DNA from 4 places in the Streptomyces sp. NPDC004327 genome. Region 4 is predicted to be linked to each of the others. Evidence: riboswitches for the same ligand, from Rfam matches in the RefSeq annotation. Region 4 holds a riboswitch; each other region holds the start of a gene.

Region 1 (7,701 bases), on a different contig from region 4:
GGCGTCCTGGAGCCGCCGGCGCTGCCGACAAGGCTCCTGAGCTGGTCCGTGTCTTCATCGACCAGGCGCTCGCGACCGGGCAACCCGGAGCCGGGGCGTCGGGTCCGCGAGCAGCTTCCGACACGAATGCGCGTCCGTGACAAGGTCCCCGTCATGTGCGCGCGGACGTCGCTTGGTTGCCGGGACCGGGCTGGCACGATGCGGGCTCGTCGACACCGAGTTGCGCAAGTCGCCCAGCCCCGTGGGCATTCCGTGCCGTGTTGACGTCGCCCTGGGGCCGGACGGCTTTCACCGGTGCAAAAACGAGGGCCGGGCCCGAAAGCCCCCGGGCCGCTGCGACGATACGGAAAGCCGTGGCCTTGTCGGTTTCGCGGTGGAAGGCAACACCTCGTGCAGCGCCGGGGCCGAGGCGCCGGCCGATGTGCCGTCAGCCGGTGTCGGCGGTGCGGCTGCTCCAGCGCTGCTCGACCTTGGCCAGGCGCCAGTAGGCGATGGCCACGGCCCACACGACGACGAACAGGCCGACGATGACGTAGCCGACGTTGTCCAGGTCCAGGCCGGCGATCCAGTCGGTGACGTCATCGTTCAGGCCGAGCTTGTCGTGCAGGACGCCGACCAGCTCGATGGTGCCGACGAAGAAGGCGACGGCGATGGACAGTCCGGTGATCGTGAGGTTGTAGAAGACCTTGCGGACAGGATTCGAGAAGGCCCACTGGTAGGCGAAGTTCATGAACGTGCCATCGAGGGTGTCGAACAGACTCATGCCGGCGGCGAAGAGCAGAGGCAGGCACAGGACCGCGTACCACGGCAGACCGGCGGCGGCGCCGTTGCCGGCCAGTGCAAGGAGCAGGACCTCGGTCGTGGTGTCGAAGCCGATGCCGAAGAGGAAGCCCAGCGGGAACATCTGGCCGGGGCGGCGGATGGACTTGGTGAGCCGGCCCAGGATGCGGTTCATGAAGCCACGCGAGTCCAGGTGAGCTTCCAGCTCGGCCTCGTCGAACTGCCCGGCGCGCATGGCCTTGAAGACGCGCGCGATACCGAACAGGGCGACGAGGTTGAGCGCGGCGATGAGGTACAGGAAGCTTCCGGAGACCGTGGTGCCGACGGTGCCGAGGATCTGGTGGGTCCGGGAGCCTTCGTTCATCAGGGTGCCGGCGAGCTTCGCTCCACCGGCGACCAGGGCGGCCATCACGACCACGACACTGGAGTGCCCCAGGGCGAACCAGAAGCCTACCGACACCGGCCTTTGACCGTCGGCCATCAGCTTGCGGGTGGTGTTGTCGATCGCCGCTATGTGGTCGGCGTCGAAGGCGTGCCGCATCCCGAGGGTGTAGGCGGTGATGCCCAGACCCACGCCGAACGCCTTGGTACCGACCTCGTAGTGATGCGGGATCACGAGCAGGAAGAGAATCCCGAAGGCGACCACGTGCAGAGCGACGATCACGGCCAGCAGGCCTGCGGTGCGGATGGTGTCCTCGCGCCGCCAGCGAAAGGACGTGGGACCGGCGGTTTCGGGCACGCCTGGGGACACGGTCATGCGGTCACGCTCCAGCACCTCGTGGATCAGCTTCGTGATGCCGTGGCCGGTCTCCTGGCTGACGGGTCGACGCGCCCACCCCTGCCTTCCCGGCCGTAAGACCAGTGGCAATGCACGAGGCGGGAACTTCCCGATCACAGTGGCGAGGGCCGCTCCGGCCTGAGCCCCTGAGGAGCTGTCACCGGTCTTCCCGTACACCACGGCCCGCTCACCCTATGGGGTCACGGGAGACAGCTGCAAGGCTGCACATCTGAGCAGGTATGCAAGGGCAGGGCGCGGGCTGCGATGATGGGGCCATGCATCTCGTCCCCGCGGAACGCGCCGGGCAGCGCACCATCGACGACCACCGCGTCTGCGATGCCATCGCAGCCGTCGGCGAGCCCGAGCGCGTACGCGCCTGGGCCGATCGTTTCTCCCTGCTCTCCGACCCCGGACGCCTCTCCCTGCTCCTCGCCCTCCACGAAGCCGGCCCCATCGCCGTCTCGGACCTCGCCGTCGCCACCGGAATGCGGGACACAGCCGTCTCCCAGGCACTACGGCTGCTGAGGGCCGCAGGCGTCGTCGAAGGCGAGAAGAACGGGAGGATCGTGCGCTACCGACTCGTCAACGGCCCGATCTCCGTACTGCTCACTCACTGCACATCCCACGACGCAAGCACCGATTGACTCTGGTGCGGGCAGCGCCGCCTGCTGAACCACGTGCACTGGACGGCCGTCAGACGGCGAGATCGACAGGCCGCCGCCGAAACCGGCCCCCAGCAGCGATCCGCAGTGCGGTACCAAAGCACTCAAGGTGAACACGGCCCGCTCACCACCCACCGCCGCCCAGCGACCCTCATGTCCTACGGGCCCGTCCCCGCGCGCCGCGGCGGCCGACGGTGCGGCGCCGGGAACCGGGTACCGGACTCGGAAGCATGGCCCTCGACAACGCCCAAAAGCTGCCGAACCACTCCACCGCACCCATACGTGACACGAGAATCCCTTTACACACCGACGGGCATCTCAGGCACGGTACGCAGCAGGCTCCGGCCCGCGCGTCCCGGCCTGAAAGCGACTCGGCCGCCGCCCGAGCGCATGAGCCCACCTCGGGCGCGGTATGCAGCAGGCTCCGGCCGGCACGTCCTGGCTTGGGAGCCGCTCGGTCACCGCCTGAGCGCAGAGCGGGTCTACGACCCCCACGGCAACACCGGCCAGGACACCACGCCGCTGCCGGTCTTCGACGCCTGGGAACACACCCACTACCCGCAGTACGAGAAACGTCCTCCCCCACTGCGTCACCAAGCTCTGGGACCTCGCCAACCGAAGGTCCTCTCGGCAAGGCCGGTGGGCGCTACGAAAGGCCCACCACTGCCCGCGCCGAGCTGTAGGCCGCGGTGGGTGGACAGACCTGGGAGAAGAGGTGTCCGGCATCTATCGGGCTTCGAGGAGGGCGGCGAGCTGGTTCCCGGTGTTCGCCGGCCTGTGTCCACATGCCCGCCACGCGGCCCGGCTGGGACGGCCGGCCGCCGCCCTTCGACGAGGCGGGAGACCGGACAGGGCGGAACAAACCGTGGTGTGTCCGGTCCTGAGGCCTGGTCACTGCTTCGAGATCACGGCCTTCGTGATGACGACGTCCTCGACGGGGACGTCCTGGTGGCCCGCCTTGCCGGCCGTGTCGACGCCCTTGATGCGGTTGACGACATCCATGCCCCCCACGACGCGGGCGAAGACCGCGTAGCCCCAGCCCTGAGCGGTCTTCGCGCTGTGGTTCAGGAAGTGGTTGTCGGCCACGTTGATGAAGAACTCGTCGGTGGCTGAGTGCGGGTCCATCGTGCGGGCCATCGCCACCGCTCCGATCGTGTTCCTCAGTCTGTTGTCGGCCTCGTTCGCGACCGGCGCGCGGGTCTCCTTGCGCTTCATGCCCGTGGTGAACCCGCCGCCCTGAATCATGAAGTTGTCGATGACCCGGTGGAAGAGCGTGCCGTCGTAGTGGCCGGCCCGCACGTACTCGAGGAAGTTCTCGACAGTCTTCGGGGACTTCTCCCCCTCGAGCTCCAGCACGACGTCGCCGTGGTTGGTGTGCAGCGTGACATCGACCATGAGAGCCTCACCTTCCGTGATGGAACCGACTACTGACAGCAAGGTGAATCCTCGCACCCGAAACCACGATCCAGCCCCCACGCGCCGCGCCACGCCACGGACACCTTGCGGCTTGCCACCACCAGCGGCGCGGGGGACGGGTACACCGCGGCCGGCTCGCTCCCCGGCGCAGCACGGCCAGGCCGGGACCGAAGCAACCCGGCCAGATGCCGCCGCCCTGGCGAACTGCGACTTACCGGCCAGACGCAGGCTCGGTGGTGAGTCCGGCCTGGTGCCGGTGCCAGATCACGCAACGGTCGGCCACACCAGCGCCCATGCCCCACGCTCCCCGCCCGCCGCGCTCGCCCAGGCCGCCGCCGCATACTTTGCCAACGCAGCCCCTGGCCACCCGGCCATCACCAGCACTGCCGATGCCTGGAGAGGGAGATCGCCGCCACCGAAGCACGTCTGGGCGTCTGCCTGCCCAGCCGTGGCGGTCCGGCTTCGCGTACCCGTCCTCGCACCCGCCGCGCACTGCAGGAAGGTGGACTTGCCCGAGCCGGAGGCGCCCATGACGGCGGTGAAGCTGCCGCGGGCGAGCGCCAGGTCGATCCCGCGCAGCGCGTGCACCGTCGCCGCGCCGCTTCCGTCGATCCGGCGCACACCCCGCAGTTCGATCGCGGGCTCCGCGGACGGGGCCCCGAGGTGCGGGGCCGAGCCGTACGGGTACGCGGTGAACGGGGCTGCGGCGTACGGGGCCGTTCCGGGCCCGTCGGTCCTGTGGTCTCGGCGCCTGGGAACACGCTGCCATGGAGGCGGTCGTCACGCGCCCCGACGCCGCGGTCCAGGGCGTCGTCGGGCGCCCGGGCCCAGTGCGCCGACGGCGACAGCTGAGAACCCGGTCCTCTTGAACGCGCCCGGCCCGAACACCGGCCACGCCCACCGTCCGACCATGGCGGCCGAGGAGCCGGTCCATGAGGCGGCCACCGCAGCGAAAAGCTGACGAGGCCGCCGTGAGGCCAGCGCCGCAGCGCGAGCGCGGTAACACCCGGCCTCCGGGCTGTGCGCCAGGGCCGACTCTGCCGCCGTTCCCCACACCGCGGTACCTCTCAGAGACAGGCGATTGCGGAGCTCCGGGTGACTTCAGAGAGAAGCCAGCCGGATACGGCGGCCGACAGGGGCCGACCACCAGTCGCCAATAGCCGCTCGACTCCAGCCGGGCGACCTGCTTGACGCCCGTTCACGACCAGGAGCGGGGTCCTGCCACCCCGCCCGTCGGCGGGTGAGGCAAACCCCCGGGCCGATCGGGGGGTGCAGCGGATGGTGCGAGGGCCTCCCGGGCGGCGAGGGTTGGGGCCATGATCACACGCAAGTTCCTGCTCGCCGCTCTGCTTGTCCCGCTCGGTGCCACTCTGGCTGTCGCTCCGGCCGCCTCCGCCGCCGCTCCGCCCGCCGCGTCCGCGGCGTCGGCCTCCCCCGACGCCGTCGCGTTCCGCTCTCCCGAGGCCGCCCTCGACCGGGTGGCGCACCCGCTGCGCACCACCGAACCCCGCGGCAATGTCGCCGACCTGCGCCCGTTCGGCACGATGGTCGGCGACGCCACCGTGGTGGGCGTGGGCGAGGCCACCCACAGCTCGCACGAGTTCGTCACCCTCAAGCACCGGATGCTGCGGTACCTGGTCGAGGAGAAGGGCTTCCGCACCTTCGCCCTCGAAGCCGCCTGGAGCAGCGGACTGCGGATCGACGCCTACCTCACCCGGGGCGAGGGCGACCTGAAGCAGATCATGGACGAGGAGTTCCAGGGCACCTACCGCTGGTGGAACAACGCCGAGTACCGCGACCTGCTCCAGTGGGCGCGCTCCTACAACATCCAGCACCCGGGTGACCCCGTCCGCTTCGTCGGCGACGACAACGGCTTCGCCGGCCCGCAGCTGTACGACAAGGTGAACACGTTCGCGGCCGCGTCCAGTCCCGAACTCGCCGCGCAGATCGCCGAGCTGTACCAAGGACTGCGGCCCACCATCAGCGCCGAGACCTACGTCAACGACTACTTCGCGAAGCCGCTCGCCGAGCGCAAGGCGATCGCCGAGCGGACCGGCCGTGCGGTGGACCTGCTCAAGCAGCACCCCGGTGCCGACCCCGACGCCCACGTCTGGGCCGTGCAGCACGCCAGCGCGATTCACCAGATGACCACCCTCTACGCCTTCGACTGGGACGACCCCCGGAACATCCCCGCCGCCATGCTCTACCGCGACCGCGTCATGGCGGACAACATCGCCTGGTGGCAGCGGCGCACCGGCAGCAAGATCATGATCTCCGCCCACAACAGCCACACCGCCCTCAAGACCTACGCCCCCGCCAGCCACCCCCGCGTCCAGGGCGAGTTCCTGCGCGAGCAACTGGGCACCGGCTACCTGAGCGTGGGCCTCTCCTTCAACCAGGGCACGTTCAACGCCTTCAACCACGACGGCGCCCCGCAGCGCTTCACCGCCGCACCCGCCGCACCGGGCACCGCCGAACACACCCTCGACAAGGTCCGCCACCGCGACTACGTCGTCGACCTGCGCACCGCCCCCACCGCGGCCCGCGCCTGGCTCGCCGAACCCCACACCATCAAGAACATCGGCGCCGCCTACCCCGGCATCGCCGACGCCCCCCCAGATCCGCCTCACCCAGACCCACGACGTCCTCATCCACCTCCATCAGGTCCAGGCCGCCCACATGCTCAACTAGGCCGTGTATCGAAACGCTGTTCATGCTGCTTGTCGACGGTTGCGGGCAGTGCTGGAGGCACGAGTTGTAGGGGTGGCGTCCACCCCCACAACCGCAGAGTTGAACGCGTTCAACAGGTCTGGCAAGGTTTCCCTCCACGGCCGCTCCTACTCGGTTGGCCGATGCGGGCTGAGGGTGGGAGGTCCTGGTGGCGGGCGGAAGCAGGCTGGGTGCGTGGGGTGCTGGTTTTGGCCTGCTCTGACGGCTTGCGCCGGCCCCGATCAGTACTACGAGGGAACAGGGATCCACGACGCCACGGCGGCCGAAGTCGCTGGGGGGCTGGGAGAACGTCGAGGGGACCCGCGTGGTGCTTCGTAAACGGGACAGCTCTTCTCGAAAAGCTCGACGGGCAGGGCTTCGACTTCGAGGACGGCTGGCGTCTCTCCGGTACGGGAACCTGGCATCTGGCCGACGACTACGGTGGACAAGTCGTCCGACTCGCGCTGGCGACGCGGACGCGAGTCGAGAAGCCGCTGTCGTACCGATCATGTTGATCATGGGTGCGACTCGGCGGACTCGATCGCGTGATCTTTCGGCTGGCTGGCATCGATGCCGTCAGGGCGCCTCGGGCCCGAACCGGCGCTTGTACGCCGACGGAGTGATGCCCGTCTCGCGACGCATCAGCGCGCGCAGATTGGTGGCGGTGCCAAGCCCGCTCAGCCGTGCGACTACCTCGAAGCGTGACTCGCCTCGCTCGATCAGTCGGCAGGCCAGGGCGAGCCTTTCTCCCGTGAGCCACATCAGCGGGGTCGTTCCCAGCTGCGTCCGGAAGCGGCGGTGCAGCGTCGCCGGGCTGACCGCCGCCCGCGCCGCGAGGTCCGCGATCGTCAGTGGTGAGTCGAGACGTTCTTGTGCCCAGGCCAGGATCGGTGCCAGGGACTCGTCGGGGAGGTCGGGCATGGGACGCTCGACGAACTGCCGCTGCCCGCCGTCGCGGTGCGCCGCGAAGACCAGGCGCCGGCTGACAGAGTTGGCGATCTCGGCACCGTAGTCGCGGCGGACCACGTGCAGCCCGAGGTCGAGTGCGGCCGCGCTTCCCGCGGCGGTGAGGATGTCGCCATCGTCCACAAACAACACGTCTGATTCGAGCTGGACGGCGGGGAAGCGGGAGCGGAAGGAATCCGCCCACTGCCAGTGGGCCGTGGCCCGGCGCCCGTCGAGCACGCCGGCCTCAGCCAGGGTGAAGGCGCCGCTGCAGAAGCCGATCAGGCGAGCGCCGCGCGCATGCGCCCGTCGGATGGTGTCGAGCACCGCGGGCCGGCGGGGCACCTCGACATCGGGGCGATTGGGGACGATCAAGGTGTCTGCCGCATCGGCCTCCTCCAAGCCGGCGAC
Region 2 (7,701 bases), on a different contig from region 4:
CCAGTCGAGGACCGGGGAGTCGAGGACGAGGCCGCGGATCCGGTCGCGGACGCCGGAGCTCTCGGCGGCGTGCAGGGCCATCGAGGCGCCGGTGCCCCAGCCGAGCAGGACGACGCCGGTGGCGCCGCGTCGTACGGCGTAGCGGATGGCGGCGTCGGCGTCCCGCCACTCGGAGTCGCCGAGGTGGCCGAGTCCGTCGGGGGCCTCGGGCGCGCCGGCGTCGCCGCGGTAGGCGGGGACGAGGACCGGGACGCGCCTGCGGTGCAGGAAGGGGACGAGGTTGAGCGCGTGCTCGCGGGTGGTGCCGATGCCGTGCAGGGCGATCACCCAGGTGGTGCGCGGGCCGGGCACGACCCAGGCGGGCAGGCTGCCGAGTTCGCCGGGGATCTCGACGTCCTCGTAGGGCAGGCCGAGGGCGGTCCGGGGGGTGCCGCGGTGCAGTTGCGGGGTGAGCCTGACCCGGACGCCGGGGGCGAGGGCGCCGAGCTCGACGCGTTCGAGCCGGCGCACCACGGTGTCGGCGGTGTGCGGGACCCGGTCGAGCACCGGGCCGACGACGGCGTGCAGCCCGTCGGCCTCGATCCCGTACGTACCGGGGCGCAGCGCGGCGAGGCTGCGGGTGAGGCTGATCCGCTCCGGTCCCGTGGCGTGCACGGTGAGCCGGGGGTCGCCCGGGAAGGGGCGGCGGGAAGGCACGCGGAGGGCGGCGTCGCTGGCGTACCGGCCGGCCACGAGGGCGGCCGCGCCGAGACCGAGCACGGTGGTGACGGCCGCTGCCGTCGCGGTAACGGGGCGCACGGTCCCAGTGTCGGCAGCCGGGCCGCGCCCTGCCACCCGGCGGCGCCTCCCGGGGACTCCTTCGAGTGACGTGGGTCTCGTCCGCCGGGTCCTCCGTGGGGCTGAAGCGGTCCACGGGGCGATACGGGACGGAAGCGGCGGACGCTACGCGCGTTGCGTCGGGCCCGGAACGGCACGGTTTACCCGGGGTTGCACGGTGACCGCATCGTGGACAACAGGTCCGTCCGACGCATAAGCGGAATGCCCTGACCCCGGAACGGGACACCACTGCGCCCGACCCAGTTCACCTTCCGTTCACCCAGGTTGCTTACGTTCAACGCGCCACTGACGTCAAACGATTGCCTGGGTAAATGGAACACATCACGCTGCTGCTCGCCATTGTGGTCGTGACAGCTCTAGTGTTCGATTTCACGAACGGTTTCCACGACACCGCCAACGCGATGGCCACGACCATCTCGACCGGTGCACTCAAGCCCAAGACGGCGGTGGCCATGTCCGCCGTGCTGAACCTGGTCGGCGCGTTCCTCTCCGTCGAGGTCGCCAAGACGATCTCCAAGGGGCTCGTCGACGAGACGGGAATCCAGCCCGAAGTCATCCTCGCCGCGCTCGTCGGCGCGATCCTGTGGAATCTGGTGACCTGGCTGGTCGGACTGCCGTCCAGCTCCTCGCACGCCCTCATGGGCGGCCTCATCGGCGCGACCGTCGCCTCGATCGGCTTCAGCGGCGTCAACGGCGAGAGCGTCGTGACCAAGGTCCTCATCCCGGCGGTCGCCGCCCCGATCGTCGCCGGCATCGCCGCGACGATCGCCACGCGCCTGACGTACCGCATCGGCAAGGGCACGAACGACAAGGCCACGGAGAAGGGCTACCGGGCCGGTCAGATCGCCTCCGCCGGTCTCGTCTCGCTCGCCCACGGCACCAACGACGCCCAGAAGACGATGGGCATCATCACCCTCGCCCTGGTCGCCGGCGGCGTCCTCGCCCCCGGCTCCAACCCGCCGGTCTGGGTCATCGTCTCCGCCGGTGCGGCCATCGCGCTCGGCACCTTCCTCGGCGGCTGGCGCATCATCCGCACCATGGGCAAGGGCCTCACCGACCTCCAGCCGCAGCAGGGCTTCGCCGCCCAGACCAGCGCCGCCACGGTCATCCTGGCCTCCTCCCACCTGGGCTTCTCCCTCTCCACCACGCACGCCGTCTCCGGCTCCGTGATGGGCGCGGGCCTGGGCCGCAAGGGCGGTGTCGTCCGCTGGTCGACCGCCACCCGCATGTTCGTCGCCTGGGGCCTGACCCTGCCGGCCGCCGGCCTGGTCGGTGCCGGCGCCGAGTACGTCGCGCGGCAGGGCCAGTGGGGCGTCTACGTCGTCGCGGCCTTCCTGGTCGCCTCCTGCGCCGCCATCTGGCTCGTCTCGCGCCGCCAGGTCGTCGACCACACCAACGTCAACGACGTCGAGGACGCCCCCGCGGCCGAGGCCGAGAGCGCGGGCGTCGTGACCACCGCCATCGCGGCCGTCACCCCGCCGCCGGCCGGCTCCGTCGCCGCCGTCGCGGACGAGGACCTGAAGGCCACCATCCCCGCCCCGAACCCCGCGGACCCGGCCGCTCCGGCCGCCCCCGCCGCCGCGGTCTGACGGATCTCACGGAACTGGAAGCACGGACATGAAGATCGACTGGGCAGCTCTCGGCTCCGTCTTCGGAGTCAGCCTCGTGGTGACCGTCGCCCTCGTGGGCTTCTTCACCCTCGGCGTCGCCGGCCTCTCCAAGCAGGAGCGGGCCGCGGCCGGCGGGGGCTCGGCCCCGCTGGCCCGCACCGGCGCCTACGCCTGCTTCGCGCTCTGCGCGGCGGCCGTGGCGTACGGCATCTACCTGATCGTCGCCTGACCCGACGACCCCGACGGCCGGGCGGCCCGCACCTCGCGTGCGGGCCGCCCGGCTTTCGCGTACCGGTGCCGTGTTTGTGGTGCTTCGCACAGTGACGCGACGCAGGTCAAGGGTGAGTTGACGGCTGTTCGCGGAGCGTGGTGGACTGCCGAGGCCATTACGGCGGCAAGGAAGAGGAAGTCCGGTGCGATTCCGGCGCGGTCCCGCCACTGTGACCGGCCCCCACGGGCCGGGAGTCAGGAACTCTCGCCGCCGGTCACGTCGACCCAGGGCGCGGACCCTGAGTGAGGACACAGCGCCATGCCCGGCCGCGGCCCGAGCCCGTCCCGCACCACCGCCGTCTTCGCGTACGGAGCGGCCGCCGGCCTCGCCGCCGACCTGCTCGTCGGCGACCCGCGGCGCGGCCATCCGGTCGCCGCCTTCGGCCGCGCCGCCGCCGCCGTCGAGCGGCGCCTGCACCACGACCACCGCGCCTGGGGCGCCCTGCACACCGCCGTCTGCGCGGGCGGCGCCGTCGCGCTCGGCGCCCTCGCCGCCCGTACGGTACGGGGCGGCGGCAAGGCCTCCGTCGCCCTGACCGCGGCCTCCGTGTGGGCCGTCGTCGGCGGTACGACCCTGGGCCGCGAGGCCCGCGCGATCGGCGGCGCGCTCGCCGCCGGCGACCTGGACGTCGCCCGGGAACGGATGCCGCACCTGGTCGGCCGCGACCCGCAGGCGCTCGACGGGCCCGCGATGGCCCGCGCGGTCGTCGAATCGGTCGCCGAGAACACCTCCGACGCCGTCGTGGGCGCCCTCTTCTGGGGCGCGGTCGCGGGCGTGCCGGGCCTCCTCGGCTTCCGGGCGGTCAACACCCTGGACGCGATGGTCGGCCACAAGTCGCCGCGCTACCGCCGCTTCGGCTGGGCCTCGGCCCGCCTCGACGACCTCGCCGGCTGGCCCGGCGCCCGGCTCACCGCCGCGCTCGCCGCCGTCGCCGCCGTCCCCGGCGGGAATCCGCGGGGCGCGATTCGGGCCTGGCGGGCGGATGCCGGCAAGCACCCGAGCCCCAACGCGGGCCCGGTGGAGGCCGCCTTCGCGGGCGCGCTCGGCGTACGGCTCGGCGGCACCCTGTCGTACGGCGGCCGGATCGAACACCGGCCCGTCCTCAACGCGGACGGACGGGCCGTCGAGGTGGCCGACATCGAGCGGGCGGTCACGCTGTCGCGCCGGGTGACCTGGCTGACCCTGGCCGCCTGCGTGGGCGGCCGGACGATCATCAGTGCCGTACGCGGCAGGAAGCGGAGGGGCGCATGAAGGGCGGGGGGCTGCTCGTCGCCGGGACCACGTCCGACGCGGGCAAGAGCGTCGTCACGGCCGGCATCTGCCGGTGGCTGGTCCGGCAGGGCCTGAAGGTCGCGCCGTTCAAGGGACAGAACATGTCCCTGAACTCCTTCGTGACCCGGGAGGGCGCCGAGATCGGCCGCGCCCAGGCCATGCAGGCGCAGGCCGCGCGCGTGGAGCCGACCGCGCTGATGAACCCGGTGCTGCTCAAGCCCGGCAGCGACCGCTCCAGCCAGGTGGTCCTCATGGGCAAGCCGGTCGGCGAGCTCAGCGCCCGCGGCTACCACGGCGGCCGGCAGCAGCAGCTCTTCGAGCCGGTCCTCGGCTGCCTGGAGGAGCTGCGCGCCACGCACGACGCGGTGATCTGCGAGGGCGCGGGCAGCCCGGCCGAGATCAACCTGCGGCGCACCGACATCGTCAACATGGGCATCGCGCGGGCGGCCCGGCTCCCGGTGGTCGTGGTCGGCGACATCGACCGCGGCGGCGTCTTCGCCCAGTTCTTCGGCACGACCGCGCTCCTCGCGCCCGAGGACCAGCGGCTCGTCGCCGGCTACCTGGTGAACAAGTTCCGCGGCGACGTCACGCTCCTCGAACCGGGCCTCGACATGCTGCACGGCCTCACCGGCCGCCGCACCTTCGGCGTCCTGCCGTACGCCCACGGGCTCGGCATCGACGAGGAGGACGGCCTGCGCGTCTCGCTGCGCGGCACCGTCCGCGAGTCCGTCGTCGCGCCGCCCGTCGGCGAGGACGTGCTGCGGGTCGCCGTCTGCGCCGTACCGCTCATGTCCAACTTCACGGACGTCGACGCGCTGGCCGCCGAGCCGGGCGTCGTCGTCCGCTTCGTCGACCGCCCGGAGGAGCTGGCCGACGCGGACCTGGTCGTCGTGCCGGGCACCCGGGGCACCGTGAAGGCGCTGGCCTGGCTGCGCGAACGCGGCCTCGCCGACGCGCTCGCCCGGCGCGCCGCCGAGGGCCGCCCGGTCCTCGGCATCTGCGGCGGCTTCCAGGTCCTGGGCGAACACATCGACGACGAGGTCGAGTCGAAGGCCGGCCCCGTCGAGGCGCTCGGCCTGTTGCCCGTACGGGTCCGCTTCGCGCCCGAGAAGACCCTGGCCCGACCGGTCGGCGAGGCCCTCGGCGAGCACGTCGAGGGGTACGAGATCCACCACGGCGTCGCGGACGTACGCGGCGGGGAGCCGTTCCTCGACGGCTGCCGCGTCGGCGCGGTCTGGGGCACCCACTGGCACGGCTCCCTGGAGAGCGACGCCTTCCGCCGCGCCTTCCTGCGCGAGGTGGCATCGGCGGCCGGCCGCCGCTTCGTGCCCGCGCCCGACACGTCGTTCGGCACCCTGCGCGAGGAACAGCTCGACCGCCTCGGCGACCTGATCGAGGAACACGCGGACACGGACGCGCTGCTCCGGCTGATCGAGAAGGGCGCGCCGGAGGGGCTGCCGTTCGTGCCGCCGGGGGCGCCGTGAGCGCGCGACCGAGCCGCGCTGGGGCCGCCGGTGGCATCCCCGCGGGTGCGGGGAGCACGCCAGGACTCCGTCCACAGCCGGGCTCACGGCGGGATCATCCCCGCTCGCGCGGGGAGCACCGCGCCATAGTGGCCCGGCATGGCCACACAGACACTTTCGATCGCAGCAGTTCCCTCGAAAGGGGTATCGGTTAATGGCCTCCGTTCCCTATCCGTTCACCGCCGTCGTCGGCATGGACGACATGCGGCTGAGCCTGCTGCTCAACGCCGTCTCACCCGGCATCGGCGGTGTGCTGGTGCGAGGTGAGAAGGGCACAGCCAAGTCGACGCTCGTACGCGCCCTCTCCACCCTGCTGCCCACCATGGACGTCGTGGCGGGCTGCCGCTTCTCGTGCTCGCCGGAAGCGCCCGACTCGGAATGCCCTGACGGGCCGCACGAGCCCGCGGCAGGCGTCTCGCGTCCGACGCGCCTGGTCGAGCTGCCGGTCGGGGCGTCCGAGGACCGGCTCGTCGGCGCACTGGACATCGAGCGGGCGCTCTCGGAGGGCGTCAAGGCCTACGAGCCGGGGCTACTCGCGCAGGCTCACCGCGGCATCCTGTACGTCGACGAGGTCAACCTCCTGCACGACCACCTGGTGGATCTTCTCCTCGACGCGGCCGCCATGGGACAGTCGCACGTCGAGCGCGAGGGCGTCTCCGTGCGGCATGCCGCTCGCTTCCTGCTCGTCGGCACGATGAACCCCGAAGAGGGCGAGCTGCGGCCGCAGTTGCTCGACCGGTTCGGCCTGACCGTGGAGGTGGCCGCCTCCCGCGACCCGGAGCAGCGAGTGGAGGTCGTGCGGCGGCGGCTGGCGTTCGAGGACGACCCGGCCGGGTTCGTGGGCCGCTGGGCCGGCGAGGAGGCGGCGCTGGGGGAGCGGATCGTCGCCGCGCGCGAGCTGCTGCCGCGGGTGGTGCTGGGCGATGCCGCCCTGCTCCAGATCGCCGCGACGTGCGCCGCCTTCGAGGTGGACGGCATGCGCGCCGACATCGTCATGGCGCGCACGGCGACCGCGCTCGCCGCCTGGGCGGGGCGGACGGAGGTCACCTCCGAGGACGTACGGCAGGCGGCGCTGCTCGCGCTCCCCCACCGTCGCCGGCGCGCACCCTTCGACGCGCCCGGCCTGGACGAGGACAAGCTCGACGAGACCCTTGAGCAGTTCAAGGGCGACGACGAGCCCGATGACGAGCCCGAGCCGGACGGTCCGGGCGACGGAGGTCCCGGCGGGGGCGGCGGGGGCGGGGGCGGGATTCCGCCGCAGGGCGACGCGCCCGCGTCCGAGGAGTCCCCGGCTCCCGCGCCGGACAGCACTCCGGACGGTGCTCCGGACGGCGCGCCCGCACCGCAGAACGCCGGCCCCGGCGCCGGCGCCGGCGAGCGCGCCGCCGTGAAGGCCGCTGAGCCCTTCCGTACGAAGATGCTCAGCGTGCCCGGACTGGGCGAGGGCGCGGCCGGGCGCCGTTCCCGGGCCCGTACCGAGCACGGTCGGACCACCGGCGCGACCCGGCCCAAGGGCGCGCTGACCAAGCTGCACCTGGCCGCGACCGTGCAGGCCGCCGCCCCGCACCAGAAGGCGCGCGGCCGCGCCGGCCGGGGGCTGGTGGTGCGCCGGGACGATCTGCGGCAGGCAGTCCGCGAGGGCCGGGAGGGCAATCTGGTCCTGTTCGTCGTGGACGCGTCCGGGTCGATGGCGGCGCGGCAGCGGATGGGCGCGGTGAAGGGCGCGGTGCTTTCGCTGCTGCTCGACGCGTACCAGCGGCGGGACAAGGTCGGTCTGGTGACCTTCCGGGGCAAGGGCGCGGAGGTCGCCCTGCCGCCCACGTCGTCGGTCGACGCGGCCGCCGCCCGGCTCGAACTGCTTCCCACCGGCGGCCGTACGCCGCTGTCCGCGGGGCTGCTCAAGGCGCACGACGTGCTGCGCGTGGAGCGGCTGCGCGATCCCTCGCGCCGTCCGCTGCTCGTCGTCGTGACCGACGGCCGGGCCACCGGTGGCGGCGCGGACCCGGTGGCGCTCGCGGCGCGGGCCGCGCGGCTGCACGCCGCCGACGGTACGGCCGCGGTGGTCGTGGACTGCGAGTCGGGCCCGGTGCGGCTCGGTCTCGCCGGGAACCTCGCCCGTGAACTCGGCGGCACCGCCGTCACCCTGGACGAGCTGCGCGCCGACTCGATCGCCGGGCTCGTCCGTTCC
Region 3 (7,701 bases), on a different contig from region 4:
CGCGCCCCTCGCGCCGACGCCGGCCGGCCGCCCACCAGGCCTACGTGTGCACCGTCCCCGACCCGGCCGCCCGGGCGCCCTTCGCCCGCAGGGCCGGCGCGTCCGCCCGGTGCCACCGGACCGGACCGAGCGCACTGCGGTCGCGACCTCCCGGAAGGATGATGGGACCATGGAAGGGCTGCCCTTCACTCCTCTCACCGGGGCGGACGACGGCGGGCACCTCGGTCCGCCCCCGGCCGCGTTCGCCCTGCTCGCCGCGGACGGAGTGCTCCTCGGGTGGAGCCGTGAGGCCGAGGCCCTGCTGGGATATCCCGCCGCGCAGGTGGTGGGACGCCCGGCGGTCGACCTGCTCGCGCCCCCGCCCGCCGATGGCGACGGACCGGAAGAGCGGGACCGGCGGCCGCGGTTCGGTGAGAACCGCAGTGCCGTCGTGGACGTGCGCCACCGCCGGGGACACACCGTGCGGGTGGCGGTGACACTGCACCCCCTGACCCCCGCCTCCGGCGCGGCCTTTGCCGGCCGGGCGCCCTCCGCCGTCCTCATGGGGGCCGAGCTGGAGGAGCTGCGCTGGTGGGAGACCCGGCAGGCGATGCTGCAGGGGCTCGTGACCCAGTCTCCGGTGACACTGACCATCTACGGCCCCGGCGCGCGCCTCCTGTGGGCCAACGCGTCCAGTGTCCGGGAGCTCGGCGGCGACCTCGAGGCCTCGCTGGGCCGTTCCATGACCGAACTGTTTCCCGGCGACGTCCTCACCACCCAGCATTCGGTGTCGCCCGAGGACTTCGTGCGGCAGATCCTCGAGACCGGTGAGCCGGTCATCGACGTGCACTTCCGAGGGCGCGCCCCGGCCGACCCGCGGCGTGAGCGCGTCTGGTCCTCGTCCTATTTCCGCCTGCTGGACGGCCGGGGAGAGCCGGTGGGCGTGTGCGAACAGTCCATCGACGTCACCGGCCACTACCGTGCGCAGCAGCGGTTCGCGCTCCTCGCGGAGGCCGGTGCACGGATCGGGGCCACGCTCGATCCGTCCGTGACGGCATCGGAGCTGGCCAGGACCGCCGTGCCGCAGTACGCCGACGCCGTGCTGGTCGACGTGGCGGCCGAGGTGCTCGACGGAGAGGAACCGAAGCCCGTCACGGCAGGGGGCCTGGTGCGCGTGGCCGATTCCGACGGGGAACCCTCCCGGGTGGGCGAGCGGGTCGCCTACGCCGCCGGATCGCCACAGGCCCGGAGCCTGGCCGGGGGCCGTGCGACCGCGGACGCCGTGGCCGCGCCGACCCGGCTGTACGCCCCGCTGGTCGTGCGGGGGACGCCCCTGGGCCTGGTCACCTTCGCGCGGGGCGACGACGCGGAACCCTTCGACGACGGCGACCGGGCGGTGGCGGAGGAGCTGGCGTCGCGGACCGCCGTCTGCATCGACAACGCCCGCAGGTACCGCCGGGAGCGCACCGCCGCGCTCCTGCTCCAGCGCAGTCTGCTGCCGCGGTCGCTGCCCGAGCTGAGCGCGGTCGAGGCGGCGAGCCGCTACCTGCCCGCCGACAGCCACCTCGGCGCCGGCGGCGACTGGTTCGACGTCATTCCGCTGTCCGGCGCACGGGTCGGACTCGTCGTGGGCGACGTCGTCGGCCACGGGCTGGGAGCCGCCGCCACCATGGGGCGCCTGCGCGCGATGGTGCACACCCTGGCCGAGCTGGACCTCGCCCCCGACGAACTCCTGGCCCGGCTGAACGACCAGGTCGGCAAGGACGCGTCGGACCAGGACGGGACGGGCACGGGCGGCAGCGGCGCCGTCGGGGCGACGTGCGTCTACGGGATCTACGATCCGGCTTCCCTGACGAGCACCTGGGCGGCGGCGGGACACCCGCCGCCCGCCGTGGTGCAGCCGCACGGCGACGTCGGCTTCCTCCGTCTGCCACCGGGGCCGCCGCTGGGCGTGGGACGGCTTCCCTACGAGGCCGCGGAAGTGACGCTCGCCGCGGGAAGCCTCCTCGTGCTGTTCACCGACGGCCTCGTGGAGGCCGGGGGGCAGGGCGTCGGGGTGGGACTGGACCGCCTGGCGGCCGTACTCGGAGAACATCGGGGATCGTCGCCCGACCGGTTGTGCGCCCGGATCGTCGAGGAGCTGGCGGCGGACCACGCGCAGGACGACGCGACGCTCCTCGTCGCGCGCACCCGTGCGCTGGACGCACGCCAGGTGGCGGCCTGGGAGCTGCCCTCGGACCCCGCGCTCGTCGCACGCGCACGGGCGATGGCCGCGCAACAGCTCGGGCGGTGGGGACTGGACGACCTGGCCTTCACCACGGAACTGGTCGTCAGCGAGCTGGTCACCAACGCGATCCGGCACGCCTCCGGCCCGATCGGACTGCGCCTGATCCGGGACCGTTCCCTCATCTGCGAGGTCTCCGACTCGCAGCACACCTCACCGCACGCCCGGTACGCCGGCAACGACGAGGAGGGCGGACGCGGACTGTTCATGGTCGCCCAGCTCACCGAGCACTGGGGCACGCGTTACCTGCCGACCGGCAAGACGATCTGGGCGGAACAGGCCCTGCCCGCGGTGTGACGGCCGCGGTGGGCGTGGCTGTGGCTATGGGCGTGTGCAGGCGTACTCCGTACGGGGTGTCCACCACCTGGCGCCGTGCCGGGCCCGCCCCGCTCAGTCGCGGGGGCGCGCCGTGCCCAGGAAGCGGATGTGGGGGCGGTCGCCGGGCCCGGGACGGGACACGGCGGCGCGGACGCCGTAGACGTCCATGACGAGCCGCTCCGTGAGGACGTCCGCGACCGGCCCGCCGGCCACCACCCGTCCCTCGTGCAGGACCACCACGTGGTCGCAGTACATCGCCGCCAGGTTGAGGTCGTGCAGGGCCATGACACAGGTGAGGCGCAGGCCCGACACCAGGGTCAGGAGGTCCAGCTGGTGCTGGATGTCGAGGTGGTTCGTCGGTTCGTCGAGGAGGAGCTCGCGCGGTTCCTGGGCGAGGGCGCGGGCGATGTGGACCCGCTGGCGTTCGCCGCCGGACAGCGTGCGCCAGGTGCGGTGGGCGTGGCCGGTCAGTCCGGTGCGGGCGAGCGCGGACCGGACGGCCTCCTCGTCGGCGGCCGTCGCCGGTGACCAGGCGCGGCGGTGCGGGATGCGGCCGAGCCGTACGGCGTCGGCCACGGTGAGGTCGACCTGGGTGTCGGCGTGCTGCTCCACCACCGCGAGCCGCTGTGCCAGGGCGCGGCGCGGGATGCCGTTCAGCGGGTCGCCGTCCAGGGACACCACCCCGGTGTCCGGAGCGAGGACACCGGCCAGCAGCCGCAGGAGGGTGGACTTGCCCGAACCGTTCGGGCCCAGCAGCCCCGTGAGTTGGCCGGGGCGCGGAGCGATGGTCACGCCGTCCAGGACGAGAGCGCCACCCGCGGTGCGGGAGACGCGCTCGGCCCGGAGGCCGGTACGGCTGCCGGGGCGTGTCACCGGGCCGGTCATCGAACCCTCCGGGTGCGGTACAGGACGAGGACGAACGCGGGGACGCCGACGAGCGACGTCACCACGCCCACCGGCACCTCCTGCGGGTCGAGCACGGTACGGGCGAGGGTGTCCGCCCAGACGAGGAAGACCGCCCCGGCCAGCGCGGCCAGGGGCAGCAGCCGGGCGTGCCCCGGGCCCGTGAGCGCCCGGATCGCGTGGGGCAGGACGAGGCCGACGAAGCCGATCGCGCCGGCCGTGGAGACCAGGACCGCGGTCAGCAGGGCGGTGACCGAGAGCAGGACGAGCCGGGTCCGCGCCACGGGGATGCCGAGCGTGGCCGCCGCGTCCTCGCCGAACGCGAAGGCGTCCAGCGTGCGGGCGTGCCCGCCGCAGACCGTCAGCCCGACGGCGAGGACGGCGGCGCACAGCCCGGCGTCCGTCCAGTCCGCGCCGCCGAGGGAGCCGAGGAGCCAGAAGAGAACGCCCCGGGTGGTCTCGGCGTCGGCCGCGGTCATCACCACGAACGAGGTGAGGGCGGAGAACAGCTGCATGGCCGCCACCCCCGCCAGCACGACACGGTCGGCCGACCCGCCCAGGACGTGGCTGAGGAGCAGGACCAGGGCGAAGGAGCAGAGCGCGCCGAGGAAGGCGCCGCCGGTGACGGACAGCAGGCCTCCGCCCGCACCGAGGACGACCACGGCGACGGCCCCGGTCGAGGCGCCGGAGGAGACCCCGAGGACGAAGGGATCGGCGAGCGGATTGCGCAGCAGCGACTGCATCACCACGCCGCACACCGCGAGGCCGGCACCGCACACGGCCGCGAGGAGGGTCCGGGGCAGTCGCAGGTCCCAGACGATGCCGTCGCGGATCGCGCTCAGACCGGACGGATTCCCGCCGAGGTGGGAGGCGACCACGGACCAGGAGTCCGAGACGCGGATGTCGGCCGGACCGATGGTCAGGGCCAGGGCGATGGAGACGCACAGGAGGACGGCCCCGCCCACCGCGGCGAGCGGCACGAGCGCCCGGGACGAGCGGACGGCGGCTCCCACGGAGCGGCCGGCCGCCGCGGGCTGTTCGGCCGCGGCGGGGTGTGCGGCCGCGGCGGGGTGTTCGGCGCCGCCGCGGCGCGGCGCGGCCGCCGTTCCCGCTTCCGGGCGGGTCACTTCGCGAAGCCGTACGTCTTGAGCGCGGCGGCGACCTTCTCGATGCCCTCGACGGTGCGGACGGTGGGGTTCATGGCCTGTCCGCTGAGGATCACGTACCGCTTGTTCCTCACCGCCGTCATGTTCCGCGTGACCGGGTGGGACTCCAAGAACTCGATCTTCTTCGCGGCGCTCTCCGCCGACTGCGCCTTGCGGGTCAGATCGGCGATCACCAGCACGTCGGGATCGCGGTCGGCGACGGTCTCCCAGTTGATCTGCGGCCACTCCTCCTTCGTGTCGTCGAAGACGTTCTTCACGCCGAGCGCCCCGCTGACGATTCCCGGTGCGCCGCAGCAGCCCGCCATGTAAGGGCCCTGGGAGTCGGAGAACCAGTAGAGGACGGAAGCGCCGCCGAAGTCGACGCCTGCCCTGGCCGCGGTGACCCGGGCGCGGAGCTCCCCGACGAGCTTCTCGCCGCGCTCCGGCACGCCGAACACCCGGGCCAGGTCGCGGATCTCCCCGTACACGGTGTCCATGGTCAGGGGCCGGGTCCGCACCCCGTCGCCGTCTCCGCCGTTGTCCTTGCCGACGCAGTCCGTGGGGGAGAGGTAGGCGGGTACGCCGAGCTTGGTGAACCGCTCCCGGGGTGCCACGCCGCCCTTGCCGAGGGTGTACAGGAAGGAGGCGCTGACGAAGTCCGGCTCGGTGCCGAGCACCTTCTCGAAGGACGGATAGCGGTCCGCGAGCCGGGGGACGTTCGCGTTGGCCTTCTCCAGGCCCTTGAGGACGGGGTCCGTCCAGGTGGCGGTGCCCACCATCCGGTCGGCCAGCCCGAGGGAGAGCAGGATCTCGGCCGAGCCCTGGTCCAGGGCGACCGCCCGGCGTGGCGCGCGATCGACCTCGACGCGCTGCCCGCAGTTGTCGAGCACCACCGGGAAACCCGGGCCGGAGCCCTTCGCCCCGGGCGGGGCCACCGTCCCGCCCGTGCCGCAGCCGGCCAGGAGAACGGAACCGGCCACGAGCAGCGCGGCGGAACGGACGGGATGCGTGAGGGGCACGGTGAGGAGTCCTCTGCGTCACGGCTCATGCGCGGAGCCTGTCGTACGGTGCTTCCCGGGCGGCGACACGTGCCGTCCGGGTCGCCAGCAGGTCTTCGGACTCGGGGTCGTCCGGACGGAGCGCCTTCCCGGGCCCCTCGGGACCCAGTGGCCGCTGCTCCGCCCGTCACCCTCACCGCTGCGCGTCAGCTCCGGATTCCCACCGGATTCCCTGACCCCCGTACCCGTCGTGCGGATGCGTACAGGGGTGCGACTGGCCCGGGCAAATTACCACAGGACGATCTTGGTCCCGCCGAGCCGTCCGCCCACCGGGGCCCCGGGAGAGGACCCGGCCTCGCCTCCCTGGCCGCGCCCCGCGGCCGCCCGGCGCACGGGCGCGGAGCCCGCGGGTGACGGGTGGCGAACGCCGCCCGGTGGGAGAATGCCGGTGTGAGCGCGCGCGTTGAGTCGCTTCTCGTAGGCCGGGGCGCGCTGCTGACCTCTCTGTGCCGTCAGGTGGACGCAGCTGCCGTCGGCCGGGGTGGGTCGGTGCTGCTGGCCGGGGAACCGGGCATCGGGAAGACGGCCCTCGCGGCCGAAGTCCTGGCCTACGCGCGAAGCGCCGGGGTGACGGTGGCCTGGGGCAGCTGCGAGGACGGGGGCGGCGCACCCGGTCTGTGGCCCTGGCGGCAGATCCTCCGCTCGGTCACCGGACGACCGGAGCCGCTCGGCGACGCCGCGGGCACACCGGCTCGCAGTGGCGCGGAGGACGCCAGGCGGGCGCTGTTCGAGGAGGTCGCGGAGCGTCTGCTGGCAGGCGGCCGGCCGCTGGTCGCGGTGCTGGACGATCTGCAGTGGGCGGACACCGCCTCGGTTCTGCTGCTCGGCCATCTCGGCCGCCGGGCCAGGCACGAGCCCCTGCTCCTGGTCGGGACCTACCGTGACGTCGAGCTCGCGCCCGATCACCCGCTGCTCTCCTTGGCGGACGCGGACACGGTCGTACTGGGCGGTCTGGCGCCGGCCGAGGTGGCCGTACTCCTGGACCGGTTCGGCGGGCAGGCAGGAGCGGGGGCCGCCGGAGCGGAAGAAGCCGCTGCGGAGACCGCTGGACGGGGTGGGGCCGCCGGACCGGGAGGGGCCGTCGCGGAGACGGCGGCCGCGGTGCAGCGGCGCACCGGGGGCAATCCGTTCTTCGTGCAGCAGATCGCCCGGCTGCGTGCCGCGGGCGGGGACGGCGGGACGGTGCCGGTCGCGGTCGGGCAGACGGTGGCCCGGCGCCTGGCACGGCTGCCGGACCGTACGGCGCGTCTGCTGGCCGCCGCGGCGGTGCTCGGCCGCCGGGGTGGGATCCTCCGGCTGGCCGCCGTCGCGGGCGTTCCGGCCACCGAGGTACCGGGCCTGCTGGAGCCGGCCGTGGACGCGCGGATCGTCACGCGCGACGGCCGGGACGGCTACCGCTTCGCGCACGACCTGTTCCGCGAGGAGCTGATGGCCGGGCTCGGTCCGGCCCGGCGCGCCCGCACCCATCTCGCCGTCGCACGGACGCTCGAAGGCACCGGGCATCCCGCCGAGCTGGCCTGGCACTACGCGCAGGCGCTGCCGTACGGCCCCACAGAACCGGCCATCCGTCACGCCGTACGAGCGGCCCGGGAAGCGCTGTCGCAGCTGGCGTACGAGGAGGCCGCCGGCTGGTGGCGGCAGGCCGTACGGCTCACCGCCCCGCACGATCCCGGGCTCCTCCGGCTGCGTGCCGCACGGGCGGAGGCCGAGCTGTCCGCCGGTGCCAGGGACGCGGCCTCGCGCGAGTTCGCCGAGGTCGCCGCCCAGGCGCGGGCGCAGCCGGAGCTGCTGGCGGCCGCGGCTCTGGGGCTGCACCGGGCCGGAGTCCGCAGCGGCGATTCACGGCGCGACGTGGTCGGCCGGCTGGCGCAGGCGGAGGCCGCCCTGCGCGGCGGCCCCCACGCGAGGGCGCACGCCGAGGTGCTCGCCGCACTGGCACGGGAGCTGGCCGACGGCCCGGAGCGGGACCTGGCCCGCGCCCGGGATCACGCCCGCCAGGCGGCCGAGACCGCCC
Region 4 (7,701 bases):
GCCCGGCAGGCCCCACCATGGTGCCGTCACACGGCCCGCAGGCCCCACCATGGTGCCGTCGTACGGCCCGCAGGCCCCACCATGGTGCCGTCAGCACCGGCGAAGGGAGGGCCCGCCATGGGCCGTTGGAACGACTACCTCGGCACCCGCCACCCCGACGGGGCCACCGCGCCCCTCCCGCCCCCGGACGTCCACCGGGCGCTCCTCGCCCTCAACGGCACGGGCGTCCCCTTCCTCGTCCGCGCGGGCACCGGCCCGGAAGGCGACCTGGTCGCCGAGTGCCGCCTCCCCCAGCTCCGCGTCCGCCTCCTCACCCGGATGCGGCTGGCCCCCGACACCCACGAGGTCCGCGCCCTCGACGAACGCGTGGAGCTCAACCCGTCCACCGCCACCCGCGCCGAGTACTCCCGCGGCCCCGCCAACACCGTCTACCGCGTCTGGGGCATCACCCCGGGCCCCGACGGCCGCCCCCGCCGCGTCGAGACCTTCCGCTTCGACACCCGCTCGATGAAGGACCCGCTGCGCCAGGCGGTGCTGGACGCGGGCTGGACGTGGCGGGGAGTGCTGCTGCGGCTCTGAGCTCCGGGATCCGCGACCGCCCCCGCCCCTCTCCCGGCTTCCCGCATACCGCCGGTTGGGCGATACGATGCGCCATCGCGACCAGCCCTTTCACAAGATCTGCACTGGGGGATCCGACAGATGAACGTCCCGCGCACGCCCACGGTCTCGCTCGTGATCCCCGTCTACAACGCGATGCCGTACCTGCAGCTGACGCTGCAGTCGATCGAGCAGCAGACCATCGGTCTCGACGCCATCGAGGTCGTCGCCGTGAACGACGGCAGCAGTGACGGCAGCGGGGAGACGCTCGACGCGTGGGCGAAGGCGCACCCCGGGGTCATGAAGGTGATCCACCAGGAGGCGTCGGGCGGGCCGAGCCGGCCGCGGAACGTGGGACTGGACAACGCGACGGGCACGTACGTGTTCTTCGTCGACGGCGACGACTGCCTGGGGCCCGAGGCGCTGGAGCGGCTGGTCGCCATGGCGGAGAAGAACGGCGCGGACACCGTGCTCGCCAAGCTGGTCGGCGTCGGCCGGCGGGTGCCGAAGGCGGTCTTCGCGAAGAACGTCGACAAGGTCGACCTGTCGAAGGGCGACGCGTACTACACGCTGATGCCGTTCAAGCTGTTCCGGCGCGAGATGATCGAGAAGCACGCGATCCGCTTCCCCGAACACATGCGGATCAGCGAGGACCAGCACTTCGTGGCCCGCGCCTATCTGCACAGCAAGGTCGTCTCGACCGTCGGCGACTACGACTGCTACTACGTCGTCAAGCGCGGCGACGAGGGCAACATCACCGCGAACGGCATCGACTTCACGATCGCCCTGGAGCAGGCCGACGAGATGGTCGCGCTGGTCACCGGGCTGACCGAGCCGGGCGCGCTGCGCGACCACCTGATCGGGCGGCACGTCAACGTCGAGATGATCCGCCGCTTCGACCAGCGGTTCCTCGACGCCGACGCCGAGGAGCGGACGGCGATGGCCCGGCTGGCCGGCCCGTACGCGCAGAAGTGGATCACGCCGGCGATCCTGGCGAAGATGCCGGTCAACGAGAAGCTGGTCGCGCACTGCCTGCGCGAGGGGCTGGTGGAGGAGCTGGCCGAGGTCGTCGCCTGGCAGCTCGCCGGCCGGCCGGGCAAGGCCCTGGTGCGCGGCGGCAGGATCTTCGCGACGCCGCCGTTCCCGGCCGCCGACTCTCCGGTGTACGAGGAGCTGTGCGACATCACCGGCGCGGCGCTCGGCGCCAGCCCGCGCCGCCGCGTCGACAGCATGGCGTGGCGCGGCACCGCCCTGGACCTGACCGGCTACGCGTACATCGACATGGTCGACACCGACGATCTGGTCACCGAGGTCGTCCTCAAGCACGCCGGCACCGGCCGCGAGATCGCCGTGCCCGTCGAGCACGTGCCGTCGCCGCACATGACGGTCAGCCGCGGCAAGGAGACGTACGACTACGGGCGCGCCTGCTTCCGCGTCTCGATCGACCTGGCCACCGCCGACCAGGGCGGCGCGCTGCCCAAGGGCGACTGGCAGGTCGCGCTGCGCTGCACCGCCCAGGGCCTGACCGCCCGCGGCGAGCTGGGCACGGCGCTCGGCGGCAAGGTCAGCAAGCGGGCCGACGAGCACGCCGTCTCCCTGGCGGGCGCCGGAGGCGGCAAGGCGAAGAAGCTGCACACCGTGCGCGTCGGGCCCCGCGACGGGAAGCTGGTGCTCCAGCTGAAGCCGGCGCCGTCCGCCGTCTCCGCGTACGCCTTCAGCTTCGGCTGGAAGGCCGCCCGCGCCGTCCGCAGCCGCATCAACTGGAAGTGAGCGGGGACATCACCATGACGCCGCGCTGCGCGATCCTCGACGACTACCAGGGCGTCGCCCTGACCCGTGCCGACTGGAGCCGCCTCGACGGCCGCGTCGAGGTGCGCGTGCTGCGCGAGCACCTCGACGACCCGGACGCGCTGGTCGCCGCCGTCGAGGACTGCGAGATCCTCGTCGTCATGCGCGAGCGCACCCCGCTCGGCGCCGGACTCCTCGCCCGGCTGCCCCGGCTCCGGCTGATCGTCACGTCCGGGATGCGCAACGCCTCCATCGACCTGGCCGCCGCCCGCGCCCAGGGGATCACCGTGTGCGGCACCGCCAGCGCCTCCGAGCCGCCCACCGAGCTGACGTGGGCGCTGATCCTGGGCCTCGCCCGGCAGCTGCACACCGAGAGCCGCGCGCTGCGCGAGGGCGGGCCCTGGCAGTCGACGCTCGGCACGGACCTCGCGGGCCGGACGCTCGGCCTCGTCGGGCTCGGCAAGATCGGCGGGCGGGTGGCCCGGATCGGGCTCGCCTTCGGCATGGACGTCGTCGCCTGGAGCCCGAACCTCACCGACGAGCGGGCCGCCGAGCACGGCGTACGGCGCGCGGAGAGCCTCCCGGAACTGCTCGGCGCCGCCGACTTCGCCTCGCTCCACCTGGTGCTCTCCGACCGCACCCGCGGCCTGCTCGGGGAGCGGGAACTGCGCGCGATGCGCCCGGGCGCGTACCTGGTCAACACCTCGCGCGCCGGCCTCGTCGACGGCCCGGCGCTGCTCCGCGCGCTGCGCGAGGGGTGGATCGCGGGGGCCGGCCTCGACGTGTACGAGACGGAGCCGCTGCCCGCGGACGATCCGCTGCGCACGCTGCCGAACGTGCTGGCGCTGCCGCACCTCGGGTACGTGACGGCGGGCAACTACGACCGCTACTTCGGCCAGGCGGTCGAGGACATCGAGGCCTTCCTGGCGGGCGGGCCGGTGCGCGAGCTGGCGTGAACGCACGTCCGCCCCCGCACACCGAGGTGTACGGGGGCGGAGGCACGACGCCCGGGTGGCCGGAGCCCGGCCGCCCGCGCTCAGGCGGCCACGGGCGCGGACGCCGGATCCGGCTGCTCCTTCGGCGCGAGCAGCCGCTCCGCGAGCCACCCGAAGGCGAGCCCGAAGGCCGCCCACAGGGCCACCTGGATGCCCAGGGTCGCGACCCGGAAGTCCCACAGCACGGCCGCCGGGAACTCCGGCTGCACCGCGTCCGTGTTGTCCGGCAGGAACACGCAGGCGATCACGATCGCGGCGGCGTAGCCCGCGCCCGCGAGCACGGTCGCGTTCCAGTTGCCGAGGCGCGGCGCGAGCCGGCGGCCCGCGATGACCGCGGCGATGCCGAGCAGCACGCTCAGCAGGATCATCAGGAAGAAGAGCGTGGTGCGCTGCCCGATGGTGTCCGGGTTGCCGACGGCCGGCGGCGTCGCCGGGTACTTCAGGAACGGCACGAGATAGACCGTGGTGAAGGCCGCCGCCGCGACGAGCGCCGCCGTCGCCCTCGCCGTGAACCGGCCGACCCGGCCGAGGACGAAACAGAACGCCAGGGACGCGATGCCGCCGAGCGCCACGCCGTAGACGAGGACGCCGGTGGCGAGGCCGGCCGTGGACTGGAGGTCCCGGCTGACGATCTCCTCCTCGGAGTCGGCCTGGGTGGCCGCCCCGTTGGCACCGTTCGAGCCGTGGTCGTGGGAGTGCGCCGCGTGTTCCGCCTTGGCGGCCGTGGCCTCCTCGACGGCGATCGACGCGTTGACGGACGGCTCACCCGCGACGTACGCGACGGCGAAGGCGAACAGCCCGGCGATCAGGCCCGCGAGCATGCCGCGGACCAGAAGCCTGCCCACGAGCGAGCCGGTGGGCGCGCTCGTGGGTGTGGTGGGGGATGACATGTACTCGGATGCCCTTTGCCTCGGTGCCTGACGGCTCAGTGGCAGGGGAAACCGAGCAGGTGGCGTCCGTCGTGGACCCACTCGTGCACGTCGGCGCCCGCGAACAGGGACGTGGCGCCCTGCTCGGCACCGACGAAGTAGAGCGCGACGAGCATCAGGATGCCCGCGAACGCCGCCCACGGCAGCACCGCGCGAACCGGCAGCGAGACCGGAGCGGTGATGGCGGGGGTGGTGGGAACGGCGGGCGACGCAATGGCCTCGGCCATGGTGGAACCTCCTCGGGAACTCGCGTCCCATACGGTGGTGCGCGACGACGGTCGTCGGGTCTGACTCACCGCTCCCGGGGCTTGGGAGCGGCTCACAGTGGCGCGACCGTGCCGGATTTGCACCGGACTTCCGTCTCGCCGTCGTCGTTCATTCGGAAATGTCGACTGACGGTACCGCGCCGCTCACACCACGCCAAGACCGCCTGAAACGCTGAGGGATGAATCACCGATGACCGTGCACCTCTCCCTGATCGCGCCCGCCATGAGCCGGGCCCTGCGCGAGGCCCGGTTCGACGACGACGGGCCGGTGGAGCCGGTCTCCCACGATCCGCTGTGCCCCACGGCGCGGGTACGGGTGGTGTGCTCGCCGTCCGGACGCTGCCGGGCGACGGCCGGGGCGCTCGGCGTCGACACGGCGGCGTACGAGGTCGAACCGGCGCTCGCGGGCTGCGCGATGGGCCGGTGGCGGGGCCGGACCCTGGACGAACTCGCCGCCGCGGAGCCGGAGTCGGTGGCCGCGTGGCTCGGCGACCCGGACGCCGCCCCGCACGGCGGCGAGTCGCTGCGCGAGCTGCGCGCCCGGGTCGCCGCCTGGATGGACGCGCTGGAGTCGGGGACGGTCTGGGCGATCGCCGAACCGGACGTCATCCGCGCGGCCGCCGCGCACGCGCTCGGCGCGCCGGAGACGGCCTTCTGGCGCCTCGACGTGCGCCCGCTGGCGCGGGTCGAACTGTCGGGACGATCGGGTCGCTGGAACGTGCGCCTGGGCGGCCCCGTCGGCTGAGGCGGGGGCTCGTACCGGTGGATGCCGGTTCAGCCCAGGCTCGTGCGGGCCAGGTCGAGGAACTCCGCGTCGGTGATGCCGAGTTGCCGAGCCTCGGTGACGAGGACGCGGAGGCGTTCGACGAGCTGGGCGCGGTCGGGCGCCTCGGCGCCCGCCATGATGACGGCGCCCCGGCCGCGGCGCAGCTCGATCAGGCCCTCCTCGCGCAGCCGCTGGTATCCGCGCAGCACGGTGTGGACGTTGACGCCGAGGGAGTCGGCGAGTTCGCGGGCGGCGGGCAGCCGTTCGCCGGGCGCGGCGGAGCCGTCGGCGAGGGCGCCGCGGACGCAGGCGGCGATCTGGTCGCCGAGCGGGACGGCGGAGGCGGGGTCGACCCGGAAGAGCACGGTCAGATCCTCTCAGGTCCCGGGGCCCCGTCCGGGCGGGTGGCCAGGGCGTTGAGGAGGGCGGCCGCGGTCTCGGCGTCCGGGACGGTCACCGCGAACTCGAAGCCGGAGCGGCGCCGTACGACGAGGGCCTCGCCGGAGCGCAGGACGAGCGCGGACCGGTGCGGGCGGGTGCGGTAGCCCCAACCGCCGTAGTCGCCCAGCGGGTTCACCGTGCCGGCCTCCGCCTCGGCGACGTCGTCGAGCGGGATGCGGGTGCGGGGGCGGGGCAGGCCGGCCGGGGCGACGGTCAGGCCGTGCCGGTCGACGGTCACCCGGACCCGGGCGCAGGCGAGCCCGGGCGCGCCGACGACCAGGCCGACGAGGCCGAACAGGAGGTACGGCCAGGGGCCGAGGAGCGGGGCCAGGGCGAGGCCGGCGGCGCCCGCGAGCAGGAAGCCGGCGGACAGCGCGGTCAGCGGGCGGGAGCCGGTGACGCGGGACCAGCCGGCGGCCTCGCCGGCGGCGAGCTCGATCCGGGGCGCGCCGGCGGCGGGGACGGCGGGCGGTGCGGGCTCGGGCGGTACGAGCCGGGCGAGGCCGAGTCCGGCGAGCGCGGCGAGGGCGGCCGTGAGAGCGGCGAGGGCGAGGTCGACGAGCGGGTAGCGCGCGTCGGCGCCCTGCGCGGCGTCGAGGTTGGCGCGCAGCAGCAGGGCCAGGAGCGCGCCGGTGAACCCGGCCGTGGCCCAGGCGCCCCACAGCACCCGGCGCCGCGCGAACAGGGTCCAGCCGGCGCCGAGCGCCAGGACCAGGCCGGCGCCGACGGCGAGGAAGAGGGCGCGGCCGGTGTAGCCGTCGGGGCGGCCGTCGGTGCCGGAGAAGTGGGTGGCGAGGGGGTCCGGGAGGCGGTCGCGCCAGAGGGCGGACAGCAGCAGCTGGGTGGTGAGTGCGAGGACGAACGGCGCGGCGGTGAGCGCGCGGAGACGCTTCATGGAACCCCCTTGGTTCTAGTTGTTCGCACTCTACTAGAACAAGTGGGAAGGGTGCAGAGGTCCGGCGCGGATCCGCGCGACGCCGGACGGCGACCATCCCCCTCTTTGCAAGACGAGACGTTGCGTCTTGCCAATGGTGGAACGTCGCCGTACGGTAGGGCAGGTCACGGCGAGACGACACGTCTCGCCGCGGACCAGTCCTGTCGCCCGACCCCGGAGGTCACCCTGTTCCGACTCCAGCTCACCGACGTCACCAAGCTCTACGACGACCGGCACGTCCACCACCGGCTCGTCCTCGACCGGGTCTCGCTCACCGTCCGGTCCGGCGAACGCGTCGGCGTCGTCGGCGAGAACGGCGCCGGCAAGTCCACCCTGCTGCGGCTCCTCGCCGGCCAGGAGGCCCCCGACCACGGCACCGTCACCGTCGAAGCCCCCGGCGGCACCGGCCACCTCCCGCAGACCCTCGACCTGCCCGGCACCGCCACCGTCGGCGACGCGATCGACCACGCGCTCGCGGACATCCGGGAGCTCGAACGACGCATCCGCGAGGCCGAGGCGACGCTCGGCGCGAGTGGCCGTCCCGACGCGGGTCACCGGCCCGGCGGCCGGGACCGCCCCGGCGCGGAGGGCACCCTCGACGCGTACGCCGCCCTGCTCGCCGCCTACGAGGCGCGCGGCGGCGCGGACGCCGACCTGCGGGTGGCGACGGTGCTGCGCCGTCTCGGCGAGCGCGCCCCGCTCGACCGGGAACGCCCGCTCGGCACCCTGTCCGGCGGCCGCCGCTCCCGGCTCGCGCTCGCCGCGACACTCGCCGCCGACCCCGAACTGCTGCTGCTCGACGAGCCGACGAACGACCTCGACGACGAGGCCGTGGCCTGGCTGGAGGAGCGGCTGCGCACGCACCGGGGCACGGTCGTCGCCGTCACCCACGACCGGGCCTTCCTGGACCGGGTCACCACCGCGATCGTCGAGGTCGACCACGAGACCCGGAGCCTGCGCCGGTACGGCAACGGGTACACGGGCT

What was found. Region 4 has a riboswitch for cobalamin ahead of ACFYU9_RS22055 (CbtB-domain containing protein). Riboswitches for the same ligand answer to the same signal wherever they lie in the genome.
Region 1: another riboswitch for cobalamin. It lies ahead of ACFYU9_RS35185 (HoxN/HupN/NixA family nickel/cobalt transporter); the one in region 4 lies ahead of ACFYU9_RS22055 (CbtB-domain containing protein).
Region 2: another riboswitch for cobalamin. It lies ahead of ACFYU9_RS31420 (cobalamin biosynthesis protein); the one in region 4 lies ahead of ACFYU9_RS22055 (CbtB-domain containing protein).
Region 3: another riboswitch for cobalamin. It lies ahead of ACFYU9_RS03140 (ABC transporter substrate-binding protein); the one in region 4 lies ahead of ACFYU9_RS22055 (CbtB-domain containing protein).

What each region holds. Positions count from the first base shown of each region.
Region 1 covers NZ_JBIAME010000013.1:41,030-48,730, reverse strand. Annotated here, with positions in the region: gene ACFYU9_RS35185 (HoxN/HupN/NixA family nickel/cobalt transporter) at 428-1,537, opposite strand; cobalamin riboswitch at 1,564-1,754, opposite strand; gene ACFYU9_RS35180 (ArsR/SmtB family transcription factor) at 1,834-2,202, shown strand; gene ACFYU9_RS35175 (peptidylprolyl isomerase) at 3,112-3,615, opposite strand; partial or broken gene ACFYU9_RS35170 (ATP-binding cassette domain-containing protein) at 4,078-4,278, opposite strand; gene ACFYU9_RS35165 (erythromycin esterase family protein) at 4,953-6,860, shown strand; gene ACFYU9_RS35160 (GlxA family transcriptional regulator) at 6,922-7,701, opposite strand, start outside.
Region 2 covers NZ_JBIAME010000010.1:298,259-305,959, reverse strand. Annotated here, with positions in the region: gene ACFYU9_RS31435 (alpha/beta hydrolase) at 1-798, opposite strand, end outside; gene ACFYU9_RS31430 (anion permease) at 1,149-2,426, shown strand; gene ACFYU9_RS31425 (hypothetical protein) at 2,455-2,676, shown strand; cobalamin riboswitch at 2,801-2,945, shown strand; gene ACFYU9_RS31420 (cobalamin biosynthesis protein) at 2,977-3,969, shown strand; gene ACFYU9_RS31415 (cobyric acid synthase) at 3,966-5,474, shown strand; gene ACFYU9_RS31410 (putative cobaltochelatase) at 5,668-7,701, shown strand, end outside.
Region 3 covers NZ_JBIAME010000001.1:714,017-721,717, forward strand. Annotated here, with positions in the region: gene ACFYU9_RS03125 (SpoIIE family protein phosphatase) at 170-2,560, shown strand; gene ACFYU9_RS03130 (ABC transporter ATP-binding protein) at 2,654-3,466, opposite strand; gene ACFYU9_RS03135 (FecCD family ABC transporter permease) at 3,463-4,497, opposite strand; gene ACFYU9_RS03140 (ABC transporter substrate-binding protein) at 4,608-5,648, opposite strand; cobalamin riboswitch at 5,738-5,861, opposite strand; gene ACFYU9_RS03145 (ATP-binding protein) at 6,078-7,701, shown strand, end outside.
Region 4 covers NZ_JBIAME010000006.1:279,993-287,693, forward strand. Annotated here, with positions in the region: gene ACFYU9_RS22035 (hypothetical protein) at 118-579, shown strand; gene ACFYU9_RS22040 (glycosyltransferase) at 700-2,367, shown strand; gene ACFYU9_RS22045 (D-2-hydroxyacid dehydrogenase family protein) at 2,382-3,341, shown strand; gene ACFYU9_RS22050 (CbtA family protein) at 3,422-4,270, opposite strand; gene ACFYU9_RS22055 (CbtB-domain containing protein) at 4,306-4,536, opposite strand; cobalamin riboswitch at 4,572-4,714, opposite strand; gene ACFYU9_RS22060 (histidine phosphatase family protein) at 4,766-5,320, shown strand; gene ACFYU9_RS22065 (GntR family transcriptional regulator) at 5,350-5,706, opposite strand; gene ACFYU9_RS22070 (hypothetical protein) at 5,709-6,677, opposite strand; gene abc-f (ribosomal protection-like ABC-F family protein) at 6,903-7,701, shown strand, end outside.